2 regions of the Aeromonas sp. EU05-FHT14A05 genome follow, and region 1 is predicted to be linked to the other one. Evidence: riboswitches for the same ligand, from Rfam matches in the RefSeq annotation. Region 1 holds a riboswitch; the other holds the start of a gene.
The links. A riboswitch is a leader RNA that binds a small molecule or an ion and turns the genes downstream of it on or off. The one in region 1 is predicted to bind cyclic di-GMP.
Positions count from the first base shown of each region.

Region 1 (4,389 bases):
GAGCAGTTCCCCCTGGTGCAGCTGGAGCTGCGCCAGGGCAGCCCGGAGGAGATAGTGCGGCTGGTGCAGACCGGCGAAGTGGACATCGGCATCAGCAGCGAGCAGCTCGACAAGAGCGAAGGCGTGGTCGCGTTTCCCTACTACCGCTGGCACCACAACATAGTGGTGCCGGAGCAGCACCCCCTCACCGCCGAGCGGGAACTCACCCTGGCGGCCCTGGCCCATTGGCCCATAGTGACCTATCAGGCGGGCCTGACGGGGCGGGTGCGGGTGGATGAGGCCTTCACCGAGGCGGGGATACATCCGCAGATCCTGCTGACCGCCCAGGACTCCGACGTCATCAAGACCTATGTCGAGCTGGAGATGGGGGTGGGCATACTGGCGGACATGGCGTTCGATCCCCAGCGGGACAAGGGGCTGGTGCAGCTCGACGGTAGCCGGCTGTTTGCGCCGCACACCGCCTGGATCGGCCTCAAGCAGGGGCAGTTCCAGCACAACTTCACCTGGCAGTTCATCCAGCTCTGCAACCCCGAGCTGGCGCTGGCGGAGATCCAGGCCAGGGCCATGAGCAACGAGCCCCTGCTCGATTACCAGATCTGAATGGGGCGCATGGTCTGAGAAAGCAGGGAGCCCTTGGCTCCCTGCTTGCTTAATCGAGGCTTCAGCCAGGCCCAGAGCCTCGTTCATTGGTTAGCGCTCGCTCTGGGGACCCAGCATGCGATACAGGGTGCGATCCCCCTTGATCCTGTGATGGTAGAGGGCGGCGGCCACGTGCAGCAGGACCAGCGCAGCCAGCGCCAGGCAGCCGAGGCGATGGACGCCAAAGAAGAAGGCGTTGATCTCCGGTGAGCCGATCGGGTTGGCGACCGGGTAGAGCCAGAACAGGGAGTAGCCCTGCTCCAGCATCAGGAAGCCGCTCAGCAGCACCACAAACATCAGGCCGTAGAGCAGGGCGTGCGCCAGCCTGGCGGCGGGATGGTGAGGCTGGGTCTGATCTTCGGGCAGGGGCGCGCGCCAGTGCCGCCAGCCCCAGCGCAGCAGGAAGAGCGGGGTGATCAGGGTCGCCATCGACATGTTCAGCACCGACAGAAACTGAAACAGCCTGGGGTGGCTGTCGATCACCAGGTGCATCAGGTAGCCCGCCAGGGTGGCGTAGAGGATGACGGCGGCCATCAGCCAGTGCAGCAGGCGGCTCAGGGGGTCATAGTAGTGTTTCGTCATGGGATTTTTCCGACTGGGGCCCAGGGTGCAGAGAGGCACAGGGAGCCCGGATGACAGGCACAAAAAAGAGGCCGCTCGGGCCTCTTCTGCTTGCGGGGGATCAGTTCACCAGGGTCCAGGCATCCTGCCAGTTGGTGCCCACGCCGGGCTCATACTGGGTCGCCGTGCTGGTCCAGATAGTGCACCAGCCGCTGTAGGGGTAGGGCTTGCACTGGTAGATCTTGCCATCTTTCGGCTGCAGCACCTTGGTGCCTGCTGCATAGGATTTGAGTCCCTCCGGGAAGCTGTACTGGTAGTCACCGCCGCTGGCGGGATCCTTGAACATCAGGTCCAGGGTCTGCTGCAGGGGGGCACCGCCCGCCTTCGGCTTGCCCTCGATCACCAGCTGGTGGTGGCCGGCGCTCAGACCGCCGACCGCCATGGTGAAGCTCTGGCTGCTGTCCTTGATGTCGGCGCCGGTCTGGCCCTTGGCGGCGCCGCCATGGTCATACAGGGTGTTGGTGACCGCGAGATCCCCCTCGGCCGTGACGGTGAAGTTGAGGGTGACCTTGCCGTTGTCGAGCAGGTATTCGCTCTCCAGCCCGCTCACGCTGATGCTGTTGCCCACCGGGGGTTGCTGCTGCTCGAGCTGGACCTCGACCCGCTGCAGGTTGCTGCCCGCCTTCAGGTAGACCGGGTTCTGGCCGTAGACCGGGTTGAACTGACCATCTGTGCCCTGCTGGCCTGCGCGGATCTGGCTCTGCTCGGCGTTGATCCTGGCGGCCAGATCGTGGGCCCAGTTGTTCTTCTGACCCTGCTCGGCGGAGCCTATGGTCAGCACTGTCTGCAGATCGGTGCGCTCGCCGTTGGCGTCGAATACCCGGGTCTTGGCCTTGTCGCCGACCACCAGATCGGTGGAGGGGTAGATGGTCCCGCCCTGGCTCCAGGTCAGCGGCGGCTGGGTGCCGCCATCGAACTGGGCGTCGATGAGGTTGTAGAAGCTGTTGGCGGTATCGCCCACCTCCCAGACCCCGAGGATGACCTGGTAGCCGGTGCGCGCCGGCAGGGTGCACTGATGGGTGACCTGCTTGGGCGGTTGCACCATGCCCCCGTCGATGACGCAGAACGGATTGAGATCGAAGGAGTCCCTGGTCAGGGGCTGGCTCGGGTTCCACTCCTGCTTGGTGAGGTAGTAGCGCCAGTTGCGGGTCACGTGGTTGGCGGTGAAGGTCCAGCCGATGGCGAAGGGCCCGGCCTGCACCTGGCGTTTGGTCCAGCGATCGCTGGTCTGGACATCGAGTTCACCGAATTGCGGATGCCCGGCCGAGGCGATCTGGCCGTCGGCGGGGCCGCCATCGGGGAAGCCGGACGGCGCCTCCAGGCTCTGGGGCTCCCATTGAATGGCGCCACACTGGCTGTTGCCGCCGGTCTTGCACAGATAGTTGCGCCCTTCCGGCTGGCTGATGTAACCGTGGGCGAGCACGCCGCCGCTGGCCAGCAGCGCCAGCGCCGCGGCCACATGATTGAGTTGAATTTTTGCTGCCATACATTCCTCTGTTCGGTGATGTGGGCAGTCAAGTTGGCAGGGGAATTCCCCGTGACACACCTGGGTGTGGCAACCCCGCTATCCTGGACGACATGTCTTTAGACCGGAGGCTTTGCGTCCTGGCCTTTCAACCAGTTTGCCAAATGACTACATAAAGGGTCAGGGTGCCGCCCTTGAGGACGGCGCCACCATGATGGCTTCTTTTGATTAAATTATTAAGTGTAAATCTTTACAGCTTGACCTCATCGGAGTAGAGCAAACACTTAACACTCTGTTTTTAAAATTATATTTAATTCATCAAGTTGGGTTTTGTTTCGCCAGCTCAGTAAAAAGATGCAAAATCGCGACATTTTTCATCAATGAAAAAATCCCCTGCCGGCGAGGCCGGCAGGGGATGGGACTGTGTCAGACGGTCAGTGGTGCGGGTACTGGTCTGGGCGGCGGGTGGACGAGGGGCGCGGGGCCTGACCGGGCGCCAGATCCCGGGGGAGGCCATTGCCGAGCCTGAACACCGCCAGCCGCTCGTCCAGGCTGCGCGACAGTCCGGCCAGCAGCTCGCTCTCCTGGGCCAGCTGGGAGGCGGCCTGGGACATCTCGAGCGCCGAGTCGTTGATGCCGTTGACGTTGCGGTTCATGTCTTCCGCCACCATGCTCTGCTGCTCCGCCGCCGTAGCTATCTGGGTCGCCATGTCGCTCACGTGCTGGATGTGGTTGACGATGAGGGAGAGATCCTGCCCCGCCTTCTCGGACTGGCCGACGCTGCTCTCCGCCAGCTTGCGGCTGGCATCCATGGCGCTGGCGGCGGTCACCGCCCGCTGCTGCAACTGGGTGATGGTGCTCTGGATCTCCTCGGTGGAGTGGCGGGTGCGGCTGGCCAGCTGGCGCACCTCGTCGGCCACCACGGCGAAGCCGCGACCCTGCTCGCCGGCCCGGGCCGCCTCTATGGCGGCGTTGAGGGCCAGCAGATTGGTCTGATCCGAGATGGCGCTGATGACGGCGGTCACCTCCCCTATCTGCATCACCCCCTCCTTGAGTCGATTGACCTGATGGGTAGCCTGCTCCACCTCGGTGGCGAGCGCCTGGATGCCGTGCACGCTGGCGTGGACGTCTTCGTTGCCGAGCCCGGCCTCGCTGGTGGCGTCCCGGGTGTCGCGGGCGGTGTTCTCGGCGTGGCCCGCCACATCCGAGATGGTGGCGCTCATCTCGTTCATGGCGGTGGCGAGCTGGGCCAGCTGATCCCGCTGGCTGTTGACCGCCTGGTTGGTCTGCTCGGCGGAGGCGGCGATGCGCAGGGCGGCATCCGCCACGTTGCGGGCCCCCTGGCTGGCTTCCAGCAGGGCGCGGCGAATGGCGTCCAGCCCCTGATTGGTGCTGGTGGCGACGGCCCCCAGCTCATCCTTGCCATGCACCGGGATGCTCACCACCAGATCCCCGGCCGCCACCTGGGCCATGGCCCCCTTGATCTCGGCGAGCGGCCTGACGATGGAGCGGCTGATGGCCACTCCAAGCCACCCCATCAGCAGGATCACCAGCAGGGTGGCCCCTCCCATCAGCTCATACTGGGACCAGATGGTGGCCTCTATGTCCTGCAGCAGCACGCCCGAGCCCAGGATCCAGCCCCAGGGCTGGTAGCCGGCCACCAG
Region 1 covers NZ_JBYTDH010000019.1:60,596-64,984, reverse strand. The annotation lists gene cbl (HTH-type transcriptional regulator Cbl) at 1-600, shown strand, start outside; gene AC3WR3_RS19735 (cytochrome b) at 691-1,221, opposite strand; gene gbpA (N-acetylglucosamine-binding protein GbpA) at 1,322-2,746, opposite strand; cyclic di-GMP riboswitch class I at 2,812-2,897, opposite strand; gene AC3WR3_RS19725 (methyl-accepting chemotaxis protein) at 3,160-4,389, opposite strand, start outside.

Region 2 (4,389 bases), on a different contig from region 1:
CGTAATCCGTGCTGGCCACCACGTTGGGGCCTGTCACCACCAGGGTCTTGCTGCTCTGGCCGCTGGCGGTCAGACCGGCCGGTACGGTCCACTGGTAGCTGAGCGCATCCCCATCGGGGTCGGTGGCGCTGGCGGTGAAGCTCACCTGCATGCCCGACTGCACCGAGGCGGGAGCCAGCGCGGTCAGCACGGGTGGCTGGTTGGGCGGTGGTGCCTGGTGGGTCACCACCACGCGGTCCACGCCCGCCAGCCCCTGCTCATCGGTGACGGTCAGCTCGAACGTCAGCTGGGTATCTTGGGCGACCGTGCCCAGACTCAGCCTGGCTCGTGCCTGCTCCGCATCCCTCAGGGAGGTCTGCGGACCGCCGACCTGGCGCCATTGGTAGCGCAGGGCACCGTTCTCCGGATCCCGGGAGGCGGCACCGTCGAGCACCAGCTCGGCCGGGCCCGTGGTACGCATATCGCCACCGGCATTGGCCAGGGGGGGCTGGTTGGTAGCTGGCGGAGGCGACTCCGGCTCGCCACTCGCCTCGCTGACCCCCGCATCACCGGCCGCTATTCTCGCCTCAAGGGTCTGGTGCATGATGCGCCACTGGTAACCGAAGAAGACCCCCTCAAACCGCCCTCCCGTCATGATGTTGCTCATCCGGTAAGGCTCGTCTCCCGTGTGCGACAGCCCCAGGTTGTGGCCCAGCTCATGGGCCAGGGTCAACGACTGCCCATGGACGGTGACGTTGCCGGGGCAGGCGTATCGATAGCCAGCGCGCGGCGCACCATCTGTGGCTCCCATACCGACAGAGAGACCATTCCCCTGGTAGCTGCATGTCCTGCTGTCATCCTTGTAGCCGCGCAGCACATAGATGTTGGAGAAGACCTGTTCCGCGTTCGGGATCCAGCCCTCCCGCAGCGGCGCCGTCAGCTCCACAGTACTGGGTTCGTAGGCCTGGCCATCGCCATTCTTGTCCCATTCGTGCACCAAGATGCCGTTGTCCACCCAGCTGAGGCGGATGTTGTAGGGGGCAAAACGTCGGCTCATGTCCGCCATGATGATGCCACCGTCGTCCCACAGATGGCTCTGACGCTCGCCGGGGAAGGCGATGTAGCTGTAGGAGAGGCTGACCGTCTTGGGGGCGGTAACAAACAGTCGTACCTGATCCACCTGCCGATCATCGGCCAGGATTTCGAGGGTGGTCTCGCCCTCTGCCAGCCCCTGCAGCACCAGCCGATCCTGGGTCGCTCCCGGTACCAGTTGCAGACTGGCCAGTTCGGGGTTGGCGATGCGATAACTGAGCGCCACCGGTTGCGGACCCGGCACCTTGGCGATCAGCAGCGCCTCCGACTCGCCCTGACTGCTAAGCAGTTTCTGTTTCAGGGCAGAGTTGAAACCGGGATCGAAGGCCAGCTGGTTGGCAGGGTCGGGCAGCACCTGGGCATAGGGGTTCGCTTCGAGCGTCTGCTGCCCATCTGCCAGCAACCAGAGTTCCCCCTCCTCGTTGGTGCGGAAACCCTGTTCGTACTGACCGGTCAGATAGGTCAGGATGAATTCGTAATCCCGATCGGCCCGCACCTTGATGGGGGCTGGCAGGGTCAACTGTTTACCCGCTGCGAGCAGGACGCTGCCTTCATAGGCAGACTCGCCGCTCTCGATGTCGGTGAGGCGCAGGCTGAACTGACGGTTGCTGCCGCCCCAGACCCCCTCCTGCACCTTGAAGGTCGTGATCTCCAGCTCGTCCCCAGTCAGGGGGTGCCCGGTTGAGGCGATACGGATCGTTCGGCTCAGGCTCTGGCCAGGGAGAAAACGCAAGAGACCTGTAGTGGCGGGGCTCTCCTGCCAGAGGCTACCCAGCTTGTTGAGCTCACTCGGCACGGCCACGGCGGGATCATAGACGGTGACGGGCAATGAAAAGGTTGTGGTGCTTGCACCAACCCCCTGATAGCCCCCCATCTCGGGCAGGCCGTTATCCCGCACCTCGTATTTTGCCAGATAGCTGCCGACCTGCTGGGTGTTCACACCGCTGAGCTGTTTGATGCGGCCGCTGAGATCCCCATCATTTTCGTCCCAGGCCGTTATCCGGGGGGCGAAGGCCGCCCCGAGCGGCAGTTGCAAGGCGAAACCGTCGACCCAGGCCTCCTGGCTGTAGAGCCTTGGCTTGATCTGATCCTTGCGCCACTCCCCGGTGAGGGAGTTCTGCTGGGCTAGCGCCTGCGGCACCGCCCCTGCGGCCAGCAGGGCGAGCATGCCCCCCTGCATCGCCAGATTTACCTTGTTTTTTTTCATCTGCATTCCGTGATGTCCCTATTTTTGGCGCCTGCGTCGGTGGCAGGGGCGTCGTTGTTGTTGCGTTGACATGAGCACAGGGTTCGACCCTCTTCTCCCGCCGCCACTGACCGCGCTCACCTTGAGCGGCAGGGCGTGAGCCGGCGGGCTGAGCCCGGTGACGGCGAAGTTGGTTTCACCCCAGCCGAGGCGGGGTGTGCCAGGCGCGGCGACACGAAGGGGGGAGGCAAGCAGGGCGCCAACCAGACAGGTCGACAGTAAGGAGGGGTGGACTTTGCATGGCGAATAATCCTTTTTCGTTATTAGTCAATACGATAAGGACGACGTAACCAGCAGATGGTGCAAGATCTCCCCTTGGCAGAGGATCGATACGACCTGTGGCGGCCCCGCTGTCCTAGATCATGGATCCTTAGACCGGAAGCTTTGCGTCCCGGCCTTTCAGCCGGTTTGCCCTTATACACAAATTAATCAGTAGTGCGCCGCGATTATTCTCCATAGCCGCAGTCACTGCAAATGGCAGAGCGGGATCCTGACTGGGCGTTCTATCAGGAAATGCCCCTGAAGGCAGGGTTAAGCTCGGCGTGAGAGCGGATGTCAACCATCCAACTCACTCCATTGAAAGCGTTTTCAAGATGAAAATATTTTTTCAACTTCGGGTGAAATGATTAATTCTCTAGCAAAGACTGACGCCGATGGCCATGGCTGGCGACTTATCCGCCCCAGGCCGAGGTCAGCCCGCGAAACGCCACAGGAAAAAGGAGTGGGGCCAAGACCCCACTCCTTATGACCATCAGTTGCAGCTGGCAGCCCCCTGATCCACCCAGACGGCGGCCTTGCCGGGCTCATCGCCCTTGGTCCAGTACTGGGCCTTCCACTTGCGACCATTGTGGTTGGTGAGATCACCGGCGTTGTAGGCCACTGCGGCATTCCAGCCGAGCTGCACCTGGCTCACCAGTTTCCACTGATCGGCGCTCTGGCTTGGCTCGTTGCCCTGGGTCCAGTACTTGGCCTGCCACACCAGCTGGTTGTGGCTCACCTTGTCATTGGTGTTGTAGACGGTGCTGGCACTCCAGGCCGGCCAGTTGGCCGCATCAGGATCGGTTGCCTCACAGCCGCCGCCTGTACTGGCTGGCTTGACGGTCAGGCGGGTGCCGGCACTGGCATCCAGCGCCCCATCGGTCACCACCAGACTCAGGTCATAGAGAGTGTCGCTGGTGACGTTCGGGCCCGTGACCACCAGGGTCGCGCTGTCCTGACCGGTGGCAGTGAGCCCCGCTGGCAGGCTCCACTGGTAGCTCAGGGCATCACCGTTAGGATCGGACGCCGTGGCCTTGATGGTCACCTGCTTGCCGGACTCGACGGTGGCACTGGCCGGTACGCTGACCACGGGGGGCAGGTTCGGCTGCGGCGCCTTGTTGGTCACCACCACCTGATCCTTGGCACTGAGGTTGTGATCGTCGGTCACGGTCAGCTCGAACACCAGATTGATGTCGGTAGTGGCAGCGTCCAGCACCACCCGGGCCTTGGCCAGGGTGGCGTCCAGCAGGCTGGCCTGGGGCCCGGAGACCTGCTTCCAGCTGTAGGTCAGCGCACCGCTTTCCGGATCGTGGGAGGCGCTGCCGTTGAGGGTCACCTCGGCCGGGCCTGTGACGCTCAGATCGCTGCCGGCATTGGCCACCGGCGGCTTGTTGACCGGCGGCAGCGTACCCTCGCCGTGGCCCAGCCCCTCGTGCATGGCGTTGAGGATGTCGCCGTTGTCCGCGTCTATCTCCCAGGCGAACAGGCCGCCGAGCTGGTTCGCCAGCACGTACTGCCCCTTGGCCTTGACCGAGCGGTCGTTGTCGAAGCTGATGAGATCGCCGCTGCTGGCCTTGAACACATAGGGGGCCTCGGCCGACTCGTCATAGCCCAGCTCCCAGCCTGCGCCCATGCGGTTGTTGACGATGTCGCGATAATCCACCACGCCGTTTTCCCAGGTGCCGCTGACCGGCCCGGTCGCGGTGCCGGTGAAGGGATTGCCGGCCTGGTAGTTCTTCACCCCGGTCCAGCCACGGCCATACATGGCCGCCCCCACCACTATCTTGCCCGGTGTCACCCCCTGACCCAGCAGC
Region 2 covers NZ_JBYTDH010000011.1:55,673-60,061, forward strand. The annotation lists gene AC3WR3_RS15585 (PKD domain-containing protein) at 1-2,278, opposite strand, end outside; cyclic di-GMP riboswitch class I at 2,655-2,740, opposite strand; gene AC3WR3_RS15590 (glycosyl hydrolase family 18 protein) at 3,069-4,389, opposite strand, start outside.
Region 2: it holds a riboswitch for cyclic di-GMP, as region 1 does, so the genes downstream of both, AC3WR3_RS15585 (PKD domain-containing protein) here and gbpA (N-acetylglucosamine-binding protein GbpA) in region 1, are expected to answer to the same signal.